2 regions of the Paenibacillus naphthalenovorans genome follow, and region 2 is predicted to be linked to the other one. Evidence: predicted binding sites of a transcription regulator. Region 2 holds the regulator's gene; the other holds the start of a gene.

Region 1 (9,651 bases), 490 kb from region 2:
AGGTCGTCGCCCACCAGCTGTACTTTGCTGCCCAGCTTATCGGTCAGCAGTTTCCAGCCTTCCCAGTCATCTTCGGAGCAGCCGTCTTCGATCGTAATGATCGGGTATTTCTCAACCCAAGAAGCAAGGAAATCTACGAATTCCGCAGAAGTGAACGATTTGCCTTCACCCTCGAGGTGGTATTTGCCGTCTTTGAAGAACTCCGTAGAAGCAACGTCCATGCCCAGGAACACATCCACGCCCGGCTTATAGCCCGCACGCTCAATCGCGGCAATGATCGTTTGAATCGCTTCTTCATTGGAGCCAAGGTTAGGAGCGAAGCCGCCTTCGTCGCCTACGGCAGTGTTCAGGCCCTTGTCCTTCAGGACCGCTTTGAGGCTGTGGAAAATTTCCGCACCCGTACGCAGCGCTTCTTTGAAGGACGGAGCGCCCACCGGCAAGATCATGAACTCCTGTACGTCCACGTTGTTATCCGCATGCGCACCGCCGTTGATGATGTTCATCATCGGAACCGGCAAGGTTTTGGCATTAAAGCCGCCAAGGTATACATACAGCGGAACGTCGAGCGCTTCCGCCGCTGCGCGGGCAACCGCCATGGAAACGGCGAGGATCGCATTCGCGCCGAGCTTGCTTTTATTCGGCGTACCGTCAAGCTCGATCATGCGCTTGTCGATACCCACTTGATCGAGTGCATTCATGCCGATGATTTCCGGTGCGATGATGTCGTTCACATTCTCCACGGCTTTGAGCACGCCTTTACCAAGGTAGCGGGATTTGTCCCCGTCACGAAGCTCTACCGCTTCATAAGCGCCTGTCGATGCACCGGATGGAACGATAGCGCGGCCGCGCGCTCCGGATTCCAGGAATACTTCCACCTCAACGGTCGGATTGCCGCGGGAATCAAGCACCTCACGGGCGTACACATTGGAGATTACAGTCATTGCTAGATACACTCCTTGTCTTTTTTAATCAAATGTCAGTTATGTTTAACACTTGCTGCCAAAAGCGACTTTCCGGTCATTTCCTCCGGCTGGGCTACACCGAGCAGGTCCAGCACCGTCGGGGCGATATCCGCCAAAATGCCATCGTTTCTTAGTGTAACACGACTGTCGGTAATAATGAAAGGTACAGGATTGGTCGTATGCGCGGTATTGCGCGATCCGTCCGGATTGGTCACGATATCCGCATTGCCGTGGTCAGCCGTTATCAAGGCAACGCCGCCTTTAGCCAGAACGGCTTCGACCACTTGACCCAGGCAATCATCGGTGGCTTCGACCGCCTTGATCGTAGGCTCAAGCAGACCGGAGTGGCCGACCATATCCGGATTTGCAAAGTTTAAGATAATGACATCTTGTCTTTCGGCTTCGATTTCCGCAACGGCCGCCGCCGCAACCTCATAAGCGCTCATCTCGGGCTTCAAGTCATACGTGGCTACTTTAGGCGAGTTGATCAAAATCCGTGTCTCGCCCGGCAGTTCGACATCCCGGCCGCCGCTGAAGAAGAACGTAACATGCGGATACTTCTCCGTCTCGGCGATGCGAAGCTGCTTCAGACCGTTTTGCACCAGCACTTCACCAAGCGTGTTATCCAAGTTCTTCGGCTTATAAGCCACATAACCGCCAACGGTTTCGCTGAATAAGGTCAAGCAGACATAATATAAATCCTTGGGAGCCTTCTCCCCCCGGTCAAAGCCGCGAAAATCGCTGTTGGTAAAGACCTGGGACAGCTGAATGGCACGGTCAGGCCGGAAATTGAAAAAGATGACCGAATCTTCCGATTCAACCAAACCGACAGGCGTACCGTCGGGCTTTACGATGACCGTCGGCATAACGAACTCATCGAACACCGAACGGTTATAAGAATCCTTGATCGCGGCCATCGGGTCCTCAAAAGTCGGCCCCTCGCCGTACACCATCGCACGGTAAGACTTCTCCGTACGCTCCCATCGCTTGTCGCGGTCCATCGCGTAGTACCGGCCCTGTACCGTAGCGATTCGTCCTACGCCGAGCTCGGCAATTTTGTTTTGCAGCTGTTCCATATACTTCACAGCGCTGTCCGGAGCTACGTCGCGGCCGTCCAGGAACGCATGAATGTATACGTCCTCGAATTTTTCCTTTTTGCATACTTCCAGCAGGGCAAACAGATGCTCGATATGGCTATGTACCCCGCCGTCGGACAACAGGCCGTACAGATGAAGCTTTTTCCCTTTGTTCCGTGCATGGTTGATCGCGCCAAGGATGGTTTCATTCTCGAAAAATTCGCCTTCCCGAATCGATTTGGAAATCCGGGTTAAATCCTGATACACAATCCGGCCGGCGCCGATGTTCAAATGGCCTACCTCGGAGTTGCCCATCTGGCCCTCCGGAAGACCTACGGCTTCCCCGCAAGCGGTAAGCGTCGTATGCGGAAACTGGTTCCAGTACCGGTCATAATTCGGTTTTTTGGCTTGAGCAACGGCATTTCCCTGGACTTCGCCGCGCAGTCCAAAGCCGTCCAGGATAATAAGGGCTACCGGTTTGGGTCTGGCCATCTTACTTAGCCCCCTCAACCAGCGCGATGTAAGATGCCGGCTCCAGGCTCGCACCGCCCACCAAGGCACCGTCGATGTTAGGCTGCTGCATGTATTCGGCAATGTTGTTCGGTTTCACGCTGCCGCCGTACTGAATCCGTACGGCTGCCGCCGTCTCTTGTCCGTATAAGCCGGAGATCAGCTCGCGGATATAGCCGATCACATCTTCCGCGTCGGCAGCGGTGGAAGACTTGCCCGTTCCAATCGCCCAGATCGGCTCATAAGCGACAACCACTTGCGCCGCTTGCTCAGCGCTAAGACCGGCGAAAGCCGCCTCTGTCTGCACTTTGCACACGGATTTGGTTTGACCCGCTTCCCTTTCCTCCAGCTTCTCGCCCACGCAGACGATCGGCGTCAAGCCGTGCTTGAACGCGGCATGCACTTTTTTGTTCACTGTTTCATCCGTCTCCGCAAAATAAGCACGGCGTTCGGAGTGACCGATGATGACGTAATCCACACCGAGATCCTTCAGCATGACGCCGCTGATTTCGCCTGTGTAAGCACCGCTGTCTTCAAAATGCAGGTTCTGGGCGCCCACCTTCAGCGAGGTTCCTTTTACCGCTTCCACCAATGCAGGCAGATTCGTAAAAGGCGCGCAAATGACGCTTTCAACCCCGTCGGCCTCAGCCTTGCCTTTGACATCATTTACAAAAGCTACAGCCTCCCGCACCGTTTTGAACATTTTCCAGTTGCCCGCAATAATCGGTTTACGCATGTTTGACTGCCTCCTTACTTATCATTCAAGGCGACCACGCCCGGAAGCGCCTTGCCTTCCATAAATTCCAAAGAAGCGCCGCCGCCCGTGGAGATGTGGTCCATCTTATCTCCGAGCTGGAACTTCTCTACCGCAGCCGCAGAGTCGCCGCCGCCAATAACCGTATAACCGGATGTCGCGGCGCAAGCCTCCGCCACGGCTTTGGTTCCGTTCTTGTAAGGCTCCAGTTCGAATACGCCCATCGGTCCGTTCCATACGATCAGCTTGGATTCGGCGATGGTCCGGGCATATAATTCGCGTGTTTTCGGTCCGATGTCGAAGGCTTCCCAATCTGCCGGGATCGCGTCAACCGGAACGACCTTGGTATTCGCATCCGCGCTGAATGCGTCTCCTACCACGACGTCCACAGGCAAAAGGAAGTTGACACCTTTCTCCTTTGCTTTACGCTCAAACTCCAGAACCAGCTCCAGACGGTCGTTATCCACAAGCGATTTGCCGATCTCATAGCCTTTGGCCTTGAAGAACGTATAGGACAAGCCTCCGCCGATGATAATGTTATCCGCGATTTCGATAAGCTTTTCAATAACGGCGATTTTGTCCTTCACCTTCGCTCCGCCCACAATCGCCGTGAAAGGACGATCCGGATGGTTGAGCGCTTTGCCGAGTACTTCCAGCTCTTTTTCCATCAGGAGGCCGGATACCGCCGGCAAATGGTGTGCAATCCCTTCCGTAGACGCATGCGCGCGGTGCGCGGCGCCAAAGGCATCGTTTACGTACAGATCGGCGAGCTCGGCAAAAGCTTTAGCCAGCTCCGGATCGTTCTTCTCTTCCCCGGGATAGAACCGCACGTTCTCCAGCAGGAGCACGTCACCGTCCTTCAGCTTTGCAACCTGCGCCTTCACCGCATCTCCGATCGCTTCATTCGCTTTGGCGACCGGCTTGCCGAGAAGCTCGGACAGACGCTCCGCCGCAGGGGTTAAACGCAGCTCTTCCACGACTTGGCCTTTCGGACGGCCCATGTGGCTGGCGAGGATTACCTTCGCTCCGCGTTCCGTCAAATACCGGATCGTCGGCAGCGTCTCACGGATCCGCGTGTCATCTGTAATTTTACCGTTTTCGAGCGGCACATTGAAATCAACCCGGACAAACACTCTTTTACCGCTTACTTCTACGTCTCGAATGCTTTTTTTACTCATCCTATTCATGCCCTCCAACCGGTTTTATCCTGCCCGCACATAAAAAATGTGGGAATGTCTCCTCATCTGTAAAGAACAGCCCGTCCCGTCATAGTCGGGAGTGCCGCAGAGCGTCAGCCTGCATCTTCGTTTCACGGATTCCTGCTGCCTTGCGGAAACGAATGTTTGGCTAACGCTGCGGGCACACCCTACAGCCCACGATGGCGAGTTTCTTTTAAAAAGATGATCAGAGCATTACCACAATTTTAACATTACAGACCTTTTTTCGCGATAAAGTTTGCCAAATCTACAACACGATTGGAGTAACCCCACTCGTTGTCATACCAGGATACGACTTTAACCATGTTGTCGCCGACCACCATCGTGGACAGAGCGTCGATCGTGGAGGAAGCAGGATCGCCGTTATAGTCGCTGGATACAAGCGGCTCTTCGGAGTAGTTCAGGATCCCTTTCAGCGGACCTTCGGCAGCCTCTCTCAACGCAGCGTTCACTTCGTCGACCGTTACGTTTTTGCTCAATTCAACCACCAGGTCCGTTACGGAAACGTTAGGTGTAGGCACGCGCATAGCCATACCGTTCAGCTTGCCTTTCAACTCCGGCAGAACCAGGGAAACGGCTTTCGCTGCACCCGTCGTGGACGGAATGATGTTCTCGGCAGCGGCACGTGCGCGGCGGAGGTCCTTATGCGGCAGGTCAAGCACTTGCTGGTCGTTTGTGTAGGAGTGAACGGTCGTCATCATCCCTTTTACGATACCGAACTTGTCATTGAGAACTTTCGCAAACGGAGCCAAACAGTTCGTTGTGCAGGATGCGTTGGAGATGATCGTATGGGCGGATGGATCATACTTGTCTTCGTTAACGCCCATAACGATGGTGATGTCTTCGTTGGTAGCCGGCGCAGAGATGATGACTTTCTTGGCGCCGCCTTTCAAGTGAAGCTCCGCTTTTTCTTTCGCGGTGAAGATCCCTGTGGATTCTACGACGATTTCCACGCCGTTAGCTCCCCAAGGCAGGTTCTCAGGATTACGCTCGGCAAACACTTTGATCGATTTGCCGTTGACGATCAATGCGCCTTCCGTAGATTCAACCGTAGCATCCAGTTTACCGTGCGTTGTATCATATTTAAGCAGGTGCGCCAATGTGTGTACGTCTGTCAGATCGTTGATCGCTACGATTTCAACCTCCGGATTGTTAAGAGCCGCACGAAATACGTTACGGCCGATACGTCCAAAACCGTTAATTCCTACTTTTACCATAGTAATTGCCTCCTAAAAATGGTTATGATGTGTCGTCTAACGGCCGCGGGCCGCTGCAACATATGTCAAGACAGGCCGGAGCCTATCAAGATGTCAGTCGTTGTACAATGTATTGCGCCGCCGCTTCATCGGTGATAAGCACATCTTCGTGCCCGTGCTTCAGCACCGAGACAATCGCTTCACCTTTGCTTTTGCCGCCGGCGATCCCGATCACCGTATCCATACGCTGAATATCTTCCATACGGAGCCCGATGGTCGGCATTTTGTGAAGGATGCGTCCTTCCCTGTCAAAATAATACCCGAACGCTTCGGCAAGCGCTCCGTCACGCTGCAGGCTCTCTGTCGTTTCACTATCCACCTTGCGGCGTCTGGCCATGACCATAGCGTCTCCTATGCCGTGCATGACCATCCGCGCCTTGCGGATAAATTGAACAATTTCGGAGATGTGATCATCCTGCATCAGCGATTGATAAGCTTCCTCGCCCAGATGATCAGGCACGTGCAGCAGCCGATAACGGGCTCCGGCCTTCTTGGCCATCGTGGAAGCAATCGTATTCGCCTGAAGCTCCACGCTTTCCCCTAATCCGCCCCGGGCAGGAACGAACCAGCATCCCTTCATTGGATTTGCAGCCGTCAAATGGTACGCGACTTCAGCCAGCGTGGACCCTCCGGTCACGGCAATGACTTCGTCCTCCCTGACCAGCTTGCGGAGTACAGAAGCGCCGGCGCGCCCCAGTTCCTTCTTCGTGTGAGGAGATACGTCCGAATCCCCCGGTACAATAACGACCTGCCTCAAGCCATAATGCGAGCGTATGCGTTCCTCCAAATCGGTAAGTCCGAACAAATCCTTCACCAGCGGTTCGATTTTCTCAAGCAGTTCTCTTCCGGCTGCACTGATGCGCATCCCGGAGGCCTCCACATCGATCAGCCCCTGCTCTTTGAGGAAATCCACTTCCCCGCGAAGCACCCGCTCCGTCATGTTCAATGACAGTGCCAGCGTCCTGCGGCCCACCATTCCGGAAACCAGGATATAGTGAAGTATGGTATACCGCTTCTTCAAGGTATCCACCAAATCAGGGAGAAGCTGCTGTTGAATAGAAAGGATCTCTCTCATGGATTCACTCCGCTCATATATGGACGTTTTTTGTCCCGGTACTGCATTTTTAGTCCCACATCTTCCAAAAAAAGAACTAAGCACTCTCACTTAGCTGAACTTATTATACTTCAATATGTTCCTTGCTTCAAGAGGCTCCCATTCGAATTTTTTCCCATTGGCCTGCAGCCTATTCATTCAAAACTTTTTGATTTATGGAGTTGCATTTATCAGCACGATAGATTATAATAACTTTTGCTGTCACCTTGAGACAACATCCTAATTGTATATGCGCCCGTGGTCCAATGGATATGACGTAGGCCTCCGGAGCCTGAGATCAAGGTTCGATTCCTTGCGGGCGCGTTGCTGTTTTTTGGTTTACAGAATAACGGCTGCCATAATGCTTTGGCATCTTTCGAAATACTCCATCAGGAGTTTTTTTATTTTCTTTGTTTGACCTTTCTTGACCTTTGTTTGATTTTCCGTTATGATGGTTATAGTTTAAATATAAGGAGGCTGCAGCTCATGAGTTTTATTCCTATGGTTGTCGAACCTGACGCAAGAGGGGAACGCGCCTACGATATTTACTCCCGTCTGCTTAAGGACCGCATTATTTTTCTCGGTAGTCCGATTAACGATGTTGTAGCCAATTCGATTATCGCCCAGCTGTTGTTCTTGACAGCAAGCGATCCGGACAAAGATATCCATCTGTATATTAACAGCCCGGGAGGCTCCATCACATCGGGAATGGCGATTTACGACACGATGCAGTTCATCAAGCCGGACGTATCTACGATTTGCGTAGGTTTGGCTGCATCGATGGGAGCATTCCTGCTCGCGGCAGGCGCCAAAGGCAAACGGTTCGCCCTGCCAAACAGCGAAGTCATGATTCACCAGCCGCTTGGCGGCGCCGAAGGGCAAGCCAGCGATATCGAGATCCGTGCAAGACGTATTCTGAAAATGCGCGACAAGCTGAATACCATTTTGGCAGAGCGTACCGGTCAATCCGTCGAGCGTATCGAAAAAGATACGGACCGCGATAACTTCATGTCGGCGGCGGAAGCGGTATCGTATGGCTTGATCGATAAAGTGATCGAGCGCGTGTAACACCGTCGCAATGAAAAAAGTCCTGAACGGCGAATAAGCCGAATCAGGGCTTTTTTATTGGCTTTCAGTCCTTTAAACCAGCTTTTGATTCTCAGCAAAAAAAGACCTTTCCCCACCGCTTTCTGAAAGCGGGAGAAAAAGGTCTTGTTGCGAACGATTATTGCGCCCGATCATCGAGCGGGTAGAAGATCAGGTCGAATGGAAGCGCAGACCCGGCCGGAGGGCTGAATTCAATATCCAACGACTCTTCCTTGCCCGTAGTTTTCGCCAAAATCTGCATACCGTCGAATGCGGTCATCACACCGGAGTAAGGAACCATACGGATTTCACCGTTGATTTTGATCGGCCCCTTAAACACCCCTCCTCTAGGAAGAATCATGACCGCCATCTTCCGCGGTTTATCCGCGTGAATTTTGTACACTACCCCATAGTTGCCGTCGTTGCGCACTTCTTGTCCACGCTGCGGATCATATCCGGGCTGGAACGGATCCGTCTTCCCATCCCCGATAACCAATCGTGACGGCGTAGTAAATGAGCTGGCATCAATGTTCCAGATCAGTTCGGAAACCGGGAATGTGCCGCGGACATGACCGTTATACGCAAGCTTCGGAAGCTGCAGTGCATTTTGTGTAATTTCCGGAGCGGTCACGAATGTAAACTGCACCTTTCCGCTTGTTTCCACATCGTAGAACAAATTCACCCCTTGATCGGGATAAAAATCCGGAAATTGCTTATATACAAATGTTTTTTGAGGCGGAATCGTCATCGTCTCGTTAATCGGATCGCCGATCAGGAAATCGACGGTTGCCTCGCTGCCGATCAAATTCGCATAAACGGAAGGCCATACCTCGCCTTTATTCGTCGTTTTGACCGTTACCGGTTTATCAGTCAGGTTGGTTGCCAGAATCGCCAGCGTCATTTTTTCTTTCGTTCCGTTAATATGATCCGCGTACAGACGTCCTTTGCCTTCAACATCATCCTGATACAAAATTCCTTGTTCGGTGAAGGTCTCCGGGCTGTCGCTGACAAGCAGCTTGCGGGAGCGGTCCTCCGTCACCTGCTTCGGCAGTTGGGGAAGTTCCCAGAAATTATTCCACAGTGTGCCCCAATCGGTCTTAATGTAACTGCCCACCGGCTTCGTATAGATCGGATATTCCACTTTGTTCAGATAGGTTTCATTCGTAATCACAAGGTTGCGGGTATAGGGCTCGCTCTTGTTGCCGTTACGATCCCATACCGTCAGCGTAATCGGATAAGTGCCGGGAGCGAAATAGGCCTCTTCCCTGCCCTGCCACTCGTACTTTGGAAGACCTTCCGCATCCGGGTCGTAACTCAGGTCCACAAATTTGACCGGTTCACCGATCTTGTAGGTCGGCTTGGCAAACGTAAACTTGGCAACGGGGTTTGAATTGCTTGTATCCGGATTGTAAATTCCCCGCGGAGGCTTCGTGTAAAGTACATCGACCCGTTTCAGCTCATCATTGTATGTATATCTCGCCCCCATGTAGTCGGCTAGCCAAGTCAGCTTGATCATCAGCTTACCGTTCACAATCGCAGCCACATCGTCAAAATGCTGCCAGTATCCGTTAATCCACACGGATTTGTTATCAATGTCGAGCATGATATTGTAACCCGGCGTATCCATTTCAATTTGCCGTTTGGATGCAATCCATTCCACTCTCATCCCGAAAGCATCGCCCAAAAACTTGGCGGGA
Region 2 (9,651 bases):
GATATACCGTCTGAATGGAATCAATGACGACAAAATCCGGCTCCATCTCATCAATCGCCGCCTCGATATACTCCACGTTCGTTTCACTAAGTACAAACAACAAACCGGAGACCGCTTGAAGCCGGTCGGCTCGGAGCTTCGTCTGCCTGACGGATTCTTCGCCGGAAATATACAGCACTTTGAGATTTTGCTGCGTCAATGCGTAGGAAGCCTGCAGCAGAAGTGTCGATTTGCCAATTCCAGGATCGCCCCCTACCAGAATAAGGGATCCTGGTACGACGCCTCCTCCCAACACACGGTTTAACTCCCGGTTATCCGTGATAATGCGCTCTTCCTGACTGCTTTCTATGTTTATGATGGAAACAGCTTTTTCTTTCTTATCGGAAAAAGATAAATGAAGCCCCCTGCTCTTGCCGGAAGTCTCCACTTCTTCCACAAATGTATTCCAAGCTCCGCAGCCAGGGCATTTGCCGAACCATTTCGGCGTTTCGTAGCCGCACTGCTGACAAAAAAACTTTGTTTTTGCTTTGGCCATTGCGCCTCCTAATCCTGCTTCTTCAAGCCCAAACGCGCTTATAGTACTACAAAACAAAGTTTACCATGATGCAACACCCTTGAAAACCCTCCCAGTTCATTCCGTATAAAGAAAAATCCGACCAGCCGGAAAACGGCAGCCGGATTTTTTCATTATGCTTGTGAAGCGACGCCTTGATTGCGCTCCACAATCAACTCGCCTTCTTTCTCATCAATCGTAAGCGTATCGCCCTTACTGATGTTGCCGCGGAGCAATTCTTCAGACAAACGATCTTCAATATGCTTTTGAATCGCTCTGCGTAGAGGCCTTGCACCAAATGCCGGATCGTAGCCTTCTTTGGCAAGGAATGCCTTGGCCGCATCGGTCAGTACGAAATCCACTTCCTGCTCCTTCAGACGTTTACGCAGTTCTTCGGCCATCAACGATACGATTTCGCCGATATGCTTTTCGTCCAGGGAGTGGAATACGATGATTTCGTCGATCCGGTTCAAGAACTCCGGACGGAAGCTCTTCTTCAGTTCGCCCATGACTTTGTCCTTCATGTTTGCGTAATCTCTGCCCGAATCTTGTGCCGCAGTAAAGCCCAGCGTCGAGTTTTTCTTAATCAAATCCGCCCCGACGTTGGATGTCATGATAATCAGCGTGTTGCGGAAATCCACTGTACGGCCCTTGGAGTCCGTTAAACGTCCGTCTTCAAGCACTTGAAGCAAGATATTAAACACTTCCGGATGGGCCTTCTCAATTTCATCCAAAAGAACGACAGAGTACGGCTTGCGGCGTACTTTCTCCGTAAGCTGTCCGCCTTCCTCATATCCGACATATCCCGGAGGCGCTCCAACCAAACGGGAAGTGGAATGCTTCTCCATGTACTCGGACATGTCAATCCGGATCACCGCGTTTTCATCGCCGAACAGCGACTCCGCCAAAGCGCGGGCCAATTCCGTTTTACCGACCCCTGTCGGCCCAAGGAATATAAATGAACCCATCGGACGCTTCGGATCCTTCAGCCCCGCTCTTGCACGACGGATTGCGCGGCTCACGGCTTTCACCGCTTCATCCTGTCCGATCACCCGATCGTGCAGAATGGATTCCATTTTGAGCAGACGCTCGGTTTCTTCTTCAGCCAGCTTCACCACCGGGATGCCGGTCCAGCTGGCCACCACTTGGGCGATATCTTCCGGCGTCACCTCGGAGTCGGTGCGGCCTTGTTTTTCCTTCCATTCGTTCTTTGTGGCATCGAGCTCTTCTCTCATCTTCTGCTCCGTGTCACGAAGCGCGGCTGCTTTCTCGAATTCCTGGCTCTGTACGGCAGCATCCTTCTCCTTGCGGATGTCTTCCAAACGGCTTTCGAGCTTTTTCAGATCCGGCGGAACGGTGTAAGAGCGAAGCCTTACTTTTGAGCTTGCCTCATCAATCAAATCAATCGCTTTGTCCGGGAGGAAGCGGTCCGTGATGTAACGATCGGAGAGCTTCACGGCTTGCTCAATCGCTTCATCTGTAATTTTTACACGATGGTGTGCTTCATACCGGTCACGAAGCCCATGGAGAATTTGAATCGCCTCTTCCGGAGAAGGCTGATCCACCGTAATCGGCTGGAAGCGTCTTTCCAAAGCGGCATCCTTCTCGATATATTTGCGATATTCATCCAGCGTCGTCGCTCCGATGCACTGCAGTTCGCCGCGGGCCAGCGCCGGCTTCAGGATATTGGAGGCATCGATTGCGCCTTCCGCTCCGCCTGCACCGATAAGCGTATGCAGCTCATCAATGAAAAGAATGATGTTGCCGGCTTGACGAATTTCATCCATGATTTTTTTCAGACGGTCTTCGAATTCGCCGCGGTATTTGGTACCGGCTACGACAGATCCCATATCCAAAGTCATCACGCGTTTGTCACGCAAAGTCTCGGGAATCTCATTGGCTACAATTTTCTGGGCCAGGCCTTCCGCAATAGCGGTTTTACCAACCCCCGGTTCCCCGATCAGGACCGGATTGTTCTTCGTTCTGCGGCTGAGCACCTGAATGACGCGCTCGATTTCCTTGCTCCGGCCGATAACCGGATCGAGGTTGCCTTCTTTGGCATAGGCGGTCAAATCACGCGCCAAACCGTCCAAAGTCGGTGTATTTACATTAGCAGGGCTACCATGGTTCGGCGAGACCACCTCGCTGCTGCCAAGAAGTTGGAGCACTTGTTGGCGGGCTTTATTCAAGCTTACGCCCAAATTGCCCAGCACTCGCGCTGCAACACCTTCGCCTTCGCGAATCAATCCGAGCAGAATATGCTCCGTTCCGACATACGTATGCCCGAGTTTTCGCGCCTCATCCATGGACAGCTCAATAACCTTTTTGGCTCGAGGGGTATAAGCGATATTCGTCGGCTGCTCTTGTCCTCTGCCGATCAGCGATTCGACTTCGTCCTGAATTTTCTCCAAACCAAGCCCCAACGCGATCAGCGCCTTGGCCGCAATTCCTTCGCCTTCGCGAATCAAACCGAGCAAAATATGCTCCGTTCCAATATTGTTATGACCCAAACGAACGGCTTCTTCCTGAGCCAAAGACAGTACTTTCTGCGCACGTTCTGTAAATCTGCCAAACATCATGTGTAACACCTCCAAAAATTAGTAAGGGAATATGGTTTCCACATTAACATGAACTCGGCCGGGCTTCAATCCGATTGTGATAATTTGTCCCGGATCAGCTGGGCCCTTCTAATGTCTCTTTCTTCAGGGGTTAGCTTTTCTCCTGCTAATTGCTGTAAAAAACCCGGTTGGGTCATCACGAGAAGCTCATTCAGTACGTTTGGTGACACATTCTTGATAAATTGTAAATCAATGCCGAGCCGAACATCTGACAACCGCTGCGTCGCTTCTTTGGAGTCCATAATCGCCGCATAGGAAAGAATTCCATAGGAACGGCTGACTCGATCGATAATTTTGGCTTTGGTTTCATGTACCAACTTCTGTCTGGCCGCCCGTTCATGCTCGATGATCTGTCTGACTACGCTGTAAAGATTGTCGATAATTTCCTCTTCCGATTGCCCGAGCGTAATCTGGTTGGATATTTGGAACAGATTGCCCAGAGCCTCGCTGCCTTCACCATACAGACCCCGAACCGCCAAGCCTACCTGTGTGATAGCCGACAAAATTCGATTGATCTGCTGAGTCAGCACCAACGCCGGAAGGTGAATCATAACCGACGCGCGAATACCGGTTCCGACATTTGTCGGGCAGCTCGTCATGTACCCTCTTTTCTCATCAAATGCGTAGTTCAGCTGCACCTCGAAAGCATCGTCGATTTCATTAGCCATCTCCCACGCTTCTTTAATTTGAAAACCGGGGCACAGGCATTGTATTCGCAGATGGTCTTCTTCATTCACCATGATGCTGATCGATTCATTATCGCTCAAAATAACCGCACCGTTCCGTGACTCGTTAGCCAGGGCCGGACTGATCAGATGCTTTTCAACCAGCACCCGTTTTTCCAAATCATTCAATTCCGAGAGCGGAAGCAGCGTAAACTTGCTGATCGTATTCAATTCATCATTATGAAGCGCCTGAGCTACTTGATCCAAAACCTCTTTTGACTGTTGGTTCGTCGCCAACATAGGAAATGGGTAGGCCCGTAAATTCCGGGCAATGCGAATTCTGCTGCTCATCACGATATCCGAATCTGGGCCATCCGCCTTCATCCAATCGCTCAGAGCATGCTTTGTAAACCGGCTCGCCTCTGTCATAAGCATTCCCCCCAACAACCTGTCATTATCTCAGCCTTCGGCTACTTTCTTTTCTAATTCCCGAATCTGATCCCGAAGCTTGGCCGCTTGCTCAAATTCTTCATTTTCAACGGATAACAGCAGCTCCTTTTTGAGCCGATCGATTTCGCGCCTATATTTAATCAACCCGCCAGATCGTTTTGGAACCTTGCCGGTGTGAATGATATTTCCGTGGACTCTTTTGAAAAGGGGATCGAGCTTCTCACCGAAATATTTGTAGCATTCGCTGCAGCCGAATCGTCCTACTTTACTAAATTGACTATAAGTAAGCCCGCAATGCTCGCAGCGGCTCGGTTGAACTTTATTCGCCAGCGTGCCGGGCGTTGTTGAGGGTTCAAAGTCAAGTAATCCGCTCAACAGATTGTGAATGGAAAAGCCATTCGGGGTTCCCGGTATCAGCTCTCCCTTTTCCCTGGCACACGTTTCACAAATGTGAAATTCCGTCTTCTCGCCATTCAAAATTTTAGTAAAATGCAGCGTTGCTTGTTTTTTACCACATTCTTGACATAACATTCGGTTCCCTCCTCATTTGCTAAGTAAGGAGATCAGCATGGCTTTAAGAAGCTTCGCCCGAATCTCGTCGCGAAGAGGCAGTTTCAAGGTGAGCACCTCTCTTGCCATAGCTGCCTTCATGATGGCCGCTTCCCTTTCGGAAATGAAGCCGCCCTCCTCTAGCTGGTACAACAGACCTTCCGAAGCGGATTGATCCATATGCGAGCCGATCGTTCGAAAAATATGGTCAAGCACGGGGCCATGAGAATGCAGTTTAATCTTCTGAATTCGAATGTACCCGCCGCCGCCTCGTTTACTTTCCACAATGTACCCTTTTTCCAAAGTAAAACGGGTACTGATGACATAGTTGATTTGTGATGGAACACAGTTGAACTGATCGGCAAGATCATTACGCTGGATCTCAATCACGCCGCCCGGGCTCTGCTGCAAAATTTGCTTCAGATACTGTTCGATAACTTCTGAAACATTTCGCATCCGTTCGACCTCCAAAGGCAGAAGTAAAGCCAGTTCGTAAAATGTTGTGTGAAAGCCATTGAAAATCTCAATTATTGACTTTGACTTTCTTTGACTTTAAAAACATTATATCAGATTTTTACAATAATGCAACACCCCGCAGTGCTCCAGACTGAGCCTACAGCGAGATGCTCCGATATCACATTTGTTTAACTTCGTTTAAGCAACAACGGTTTCGGTTCCTATGCTTATTATGTATTCTTTCCCTAAGATTATGTCTTTAAATAATACCGTGCGCTTATTTTTAAAAAACACCCCATCGTTTATTTCATATACCGCAAAAGCATTTCAAATTGAAAAGATGTGCTTATTTTATGCATCACACAACAGGAAAGAGCCTCTTCGGATTATAAATCCAAAGAGGCTCTTTCATTGCTTGGCGACGTTCTACTCTCCCAGGACCCTGCGGTCCAAGTACCATCGACGCTGGAAGGCTTAACGGTCGTGTTCGGTATGGGTACGCGTGGTTCCCTTCCGCCATCATCACCAAACGTATTGATGTTTCTGCCAGGAAACATCGCATTTTCACTTTCAAGGCGGCTTGCGCCCTGAAAACTGGATCGAAACCAAGCCGCTGATCATCTTCATGTGCTTTTTGGATAAGCCCTCGACCGATTAGTATTCGTCAGCTCCACACGTTGCCGTGCTTCCACCCCGAACCTATCTACCTCGTCGTCTACAAGGGGTCTTACTTACTGGGAAATCTCATCTTGAGGGGGGCTTCACGCTTAGATGCTTTCAGCGCTTATCCCTTCCGTACTTGGCTATCCAGCCGTGCCTCTGGCGAGACAACTGGTACACCAGCGGTACGTCCATCCCGGTCCTCTCGTACTAAGGACAGCTCCTCTCAAATTTCCTACGCCCGCGACAGATAGGGACCGAACTGTCTCACGACGTTCTGAACCCAGCTCGCGTACCGCTTTAATGGGCGAACAGCCCAACCCTTGGGACCTACTTCAGCCCCAGGATGCGATGAGCCGACATCGAGGTGCCAAACCTCCCCGTCGATGTGGACTCTTGGGGGAGATAAGCCTGTTATCCCCAGGGTAGCTTTTATCCGTTGAGCGATGGCCCTTCCATTCGGTACCACCGGATCACTAAGCCCGACTTTCGTCCCTGCTCGACCTGTTTGTCTCGCAGTCAAGCTCCCTTTTGCCTTTGCACTCTGCGAATGATTTCCAACCATTCTGAGGGAACCTTGGGGCGCCTCCGTTACGCTTTAGGAGGCGACCGCCCCAGTCAAACTGCCCACCTGACACTGTCCCCATACCCGCTTAGGGCACCAGGTTAGAACTCCGATACGATCAGGGTGGTATCCCAACGTCGCCTCCACACAAGCTGGCGCTCATGCTTCTCTGGCTCCCACCTATCCTGTACAGATCGTACCAAAGTCCAATATCAAGCTGCAGTAAAGCTCCATGGGGTCTTTCCGTCTTGTCGCGGGTAACCTGCATCTTCACAGGTATTAAAATTTCACCGGATCTCTCGTCGAGACAGCGCCCAAGTCGTTACGCCATTCGTGCGGGTCAGAATTTACCTGACAAGGAATTTCGCTACCTTAGGACCGTTATAGTTACGGCCGCCGTTTACTGGGGCTTCGGTTCACAGCTTCGGTCTTACCCTAACCGCTCCCCTTAACCTTCCAGCACCGGGCAGGCGTCAGCCCGTATACTTCGCCTTGCGGCTTCGCACAGACCTGTGTTTTTGCTAAACAGTCGCTTGGGCCTTTTCACTGCGGCCCCCTCGGGCTATTCACCCTACCGGGGCACCCCTTCTCCCGAAGTTACGGGGTCATTTTGCCGAGTTCCTTAACGAGAGTTCTTCCGCGCGCCTTAGCATCCTCTGCTCGCCTACCTGTGTCGGTTTGCGGTACGGGCACCTTCTCCCTGGCTAGAGGCTTTTCTTGGCAGCCTGAACTCATGACCTTCGGTACTCCAATTTTCCCTCCCCATCACAGCCCAGCCTTTCGATGTGCGGATTTGCCTGCACACCAGCCTCACTGCTTGGACGAGCATCCATCAGCTCGCGTCACTATCCTTCTGCGTCACCCCATCGCTCATAACGGTTCACGGTGGTACAGGAATTTCAACCTGTTGTCCTTCGACTACGCCTTTCGGCCTCGCCTTAGGTCCCGACTTACCCTGAGCGGACGAACCTTCCTCAGGAACCCTTAGGCTTTCGGCGGATCAGATTCTCACTGATCTTTTCGTTACTCATACCGGCATTCTCACTTGTAACCAGTCCACCAGTCCTCACGGTCTGACTTCAACCCGATTACAACGCTCCCCTACTGCCCATTACTGGACCCATAGCTTCGGTGGTGTGTTTAGCCCCGTTACATTTTCGGCGCAGAGTCACTCGACCAGTGAGCTATTACGCACTCTTTGAATGGTGGCTGCTTCTAAGCCAACATCCTGGTTGTCTGCGCAACTCCACATCCTTTCCCACTTAACACACACTTGGGGACCTTAGCTGATGATCTGGGCTGTTTCCCTCTTGACAATGGATCTTAGCACTCACTGTCTGACTCCCGGGTTAACGTCTGTGGCATTCAGAGTTTGACTGGACTTGGTAACCCTTGGCGGGCCCCGCACCCAATCAGTGCTTTACCTCCACGACGCATCTCCCGAGGCTAGCCCTAAAGCTATTTCGGGGAGAACCAGCTATCTCCGAGTTCGATTGGAATTTCTCCGCTACCCCCACCTCATCCCCGAATTTTTCAACATTCGTGGGTTCGGGCCTCCAGTGCGTGTTACCGCACCTTCACCCTGGACAGGGGTAGATCACACGGTTTCGGGTCTACGCCTGCAAACTCATTCGCCCTATTCAGACTCGCTTTCGCTGCGGCTTCGGCTTCTCACCTTAACCTCGCTTGCAAACGTAACTCGCCGGTTCATTCTACAAAAGGCACGCCATCACTCATTAACGAGCTCTGACTTCTTGTAAGCACACGGTTTCAGGTTCTCTTTCACTCCGCTCCCGCGGTTCTTTTCACCTTTCCCTCACGGTACTGCTTCACTATCGGTCGCCAGGGAGTATTTAGCCTTGGCAGATGGTCCTGCCGGATTCCCACGAGGTTTCACGTGTCTCGCGGTACTCGGGATCCGTCTAGGGCTTTCGCAGAATTTCGGCTACAGGGCTGTTACCTTCTCCGGCCGGCCTTTCCAGACCGCTTCACCTACTCTGCTCAACCCACGTTGACGTCCCACAACCCCAGGGGGCAAGCCCCCTGGTTTGGGCTAATCCGCTTTCGCTCGCCGCTACTGACGGAATCACTTTTGTTTTCTTTTCCTGAGGGTACTTAGATGTTTCAGTTCCCCTCGTCTGCCTCCAATGCAGCTATGTATTCACTGCATGGTACGTATCTATTACGATACGCAGGTTTCCCCATTCGGACATCCCCGGATCAAAGCCTGCTTACGGCTCCCCGAGGCATTTCGTCGTTCGCCACGTCCTTCATCGGCTCCTGGCGCCTAGGCATCCTCCGTGTGCTCTTATTAGCTTAACCAATTTGGTTATTCGGTACCGACACTTACGTATCGGCTGCTGACGATTTTCTTACGAAAATCGCAGCGGGATGATTCAGCATTTTGCTTCGTTTCGATATCCAGTTTTCAAGGAACAAACGTATTTCCGCTGCCGTTTTACCGGCAGGAAAGGTATCTTACCATGCTCCGGCTTGCCGATGCAACCATCAACTTTTGCCAAGAACACGCTAAGCTTCGAAAGGCATTGCACCTTTCAAAACTGAACACGAGTGAGTGCCGTTGCAACTTACGTTGCAGATTTGTCCGCTGACCTACCGTCAGCATGGACTCCATAGAAAGGAGGTGATCCAGCCGCACCTTCCGATACGGCTACCTTGTTACGACTTCACCCCAATCATCTACCCCACCTTCGGCGGCTGGCTCCTTGCGGTTACCCCACCGACTTCGGGTGTTGTAAACTCTCGTGGTGTGACGGGCGGTGTGTACAAGACCCGGGAACGTATTCACCGCGGCATGCTGATCCGCGATTACTAGCAATTCCGACTTCATGCAGGCGAGTTGCAGCCTGCAATCCGAACTGAGACCGGCTTATAAGGATTTGCTCCGGATCGCTCCTTCGCTTCCCGTTGTACCGGCCATTGTAGTACGTGTGTAGCCCAGGTCATAAGGGGCATGATGATTTGACGTCATCCCCACCTTCCTCCGGTTTGTCACCGGCAGTCAACTTAGAGTGCCCAACTTAATGCTGGCAACTAAGCTCAAGGGTTGCGCTCGTTGCGGGACTTAACCCAACATCTCACGACACGAGCTGACGACAACCATGCACCACCTGT

Evidence for each region. The regulator CtsR, encoded in region 2, represses protease genes until heat stress. The targets are predictions, from matches to a motif close to ATGGTCAATAAAGGTCAAACA.
Region 1: the regulator CtsR is predicted to act here: its motif matches at 7,280-7,300, upstream of clpP (ATP-dependent Clp endopeptidase proteolytic subunit ClpP).

Annotation. Positions count from the first base shown of each region.
Region 1 is NZ_CP013652.1:4,048,620-4,058,270, forward strand. It holds gene eno (phosphopyruvate hydratase) at 1-941, opposite strand, end outside; gene gpmI (2,3-bisphosphoglycerate-independent phosphoglycerate mutase) at 977-2,530, opposite strand; gene tpiA (triose-phosphate isomerase) at 2,532-3,284, opposite strand; gene IJ22_RS19860 (phosphoglycerate kinase) at 3,299-4,480, opposite strand; gene gap (type I glyceraldehyde-3-phosphate dehydrogenase) at 4,732-5,736, opposite strand; gene IJ22_RS19870 (sugar-binding transcriptional regulator) at 5,822-6,850, opposite strand; tRNA gene IJ22_RS19875 (tRNA-Arg) at 7,121-7,192, shown strand; gene clpP (ATP-dependent Clp endopeptidase proteolytic subunit ClpP) at 7,355-7,936, shown strand; gene IJ22_RS19885 (stalk domain-containing protein) at 8,094-9,651, opposite strand, start outside.
Region 2 is NZ_CP013652.1:4,538,468-4,548,118, reverse strand. It holds gene radA (DNA repair protein RadA) at 1-535, opposite strand, end outside; gene clpC (ATP-dependent protease ATP-binding subunit ClpC) at 688-3,132, opposite strand; gene IJ22_RS22295 (protein-arginine kinase McsB) at 3,198-4,265, opposite strand; gene IJ22_RS22290 (protein-arginine kinase activator protein McsA) at 4,296-4,817, opposite strand; gene IJ22_RS22285 (CtsR family transcriptional regulator) at 4,830-5,291, opposite strand; rRNA gene rrf (5S ribosomal RNA) at 5,705-5,821, opposite strand; rRNA gene IJ22_RS22275 (23S ribosomal RNA) at 5,926-8,838, opposite strand; rRNA gene IJ22_RS22270 (16S ribosomal RNA) at 9,154-9,651, opposite strand, start outside.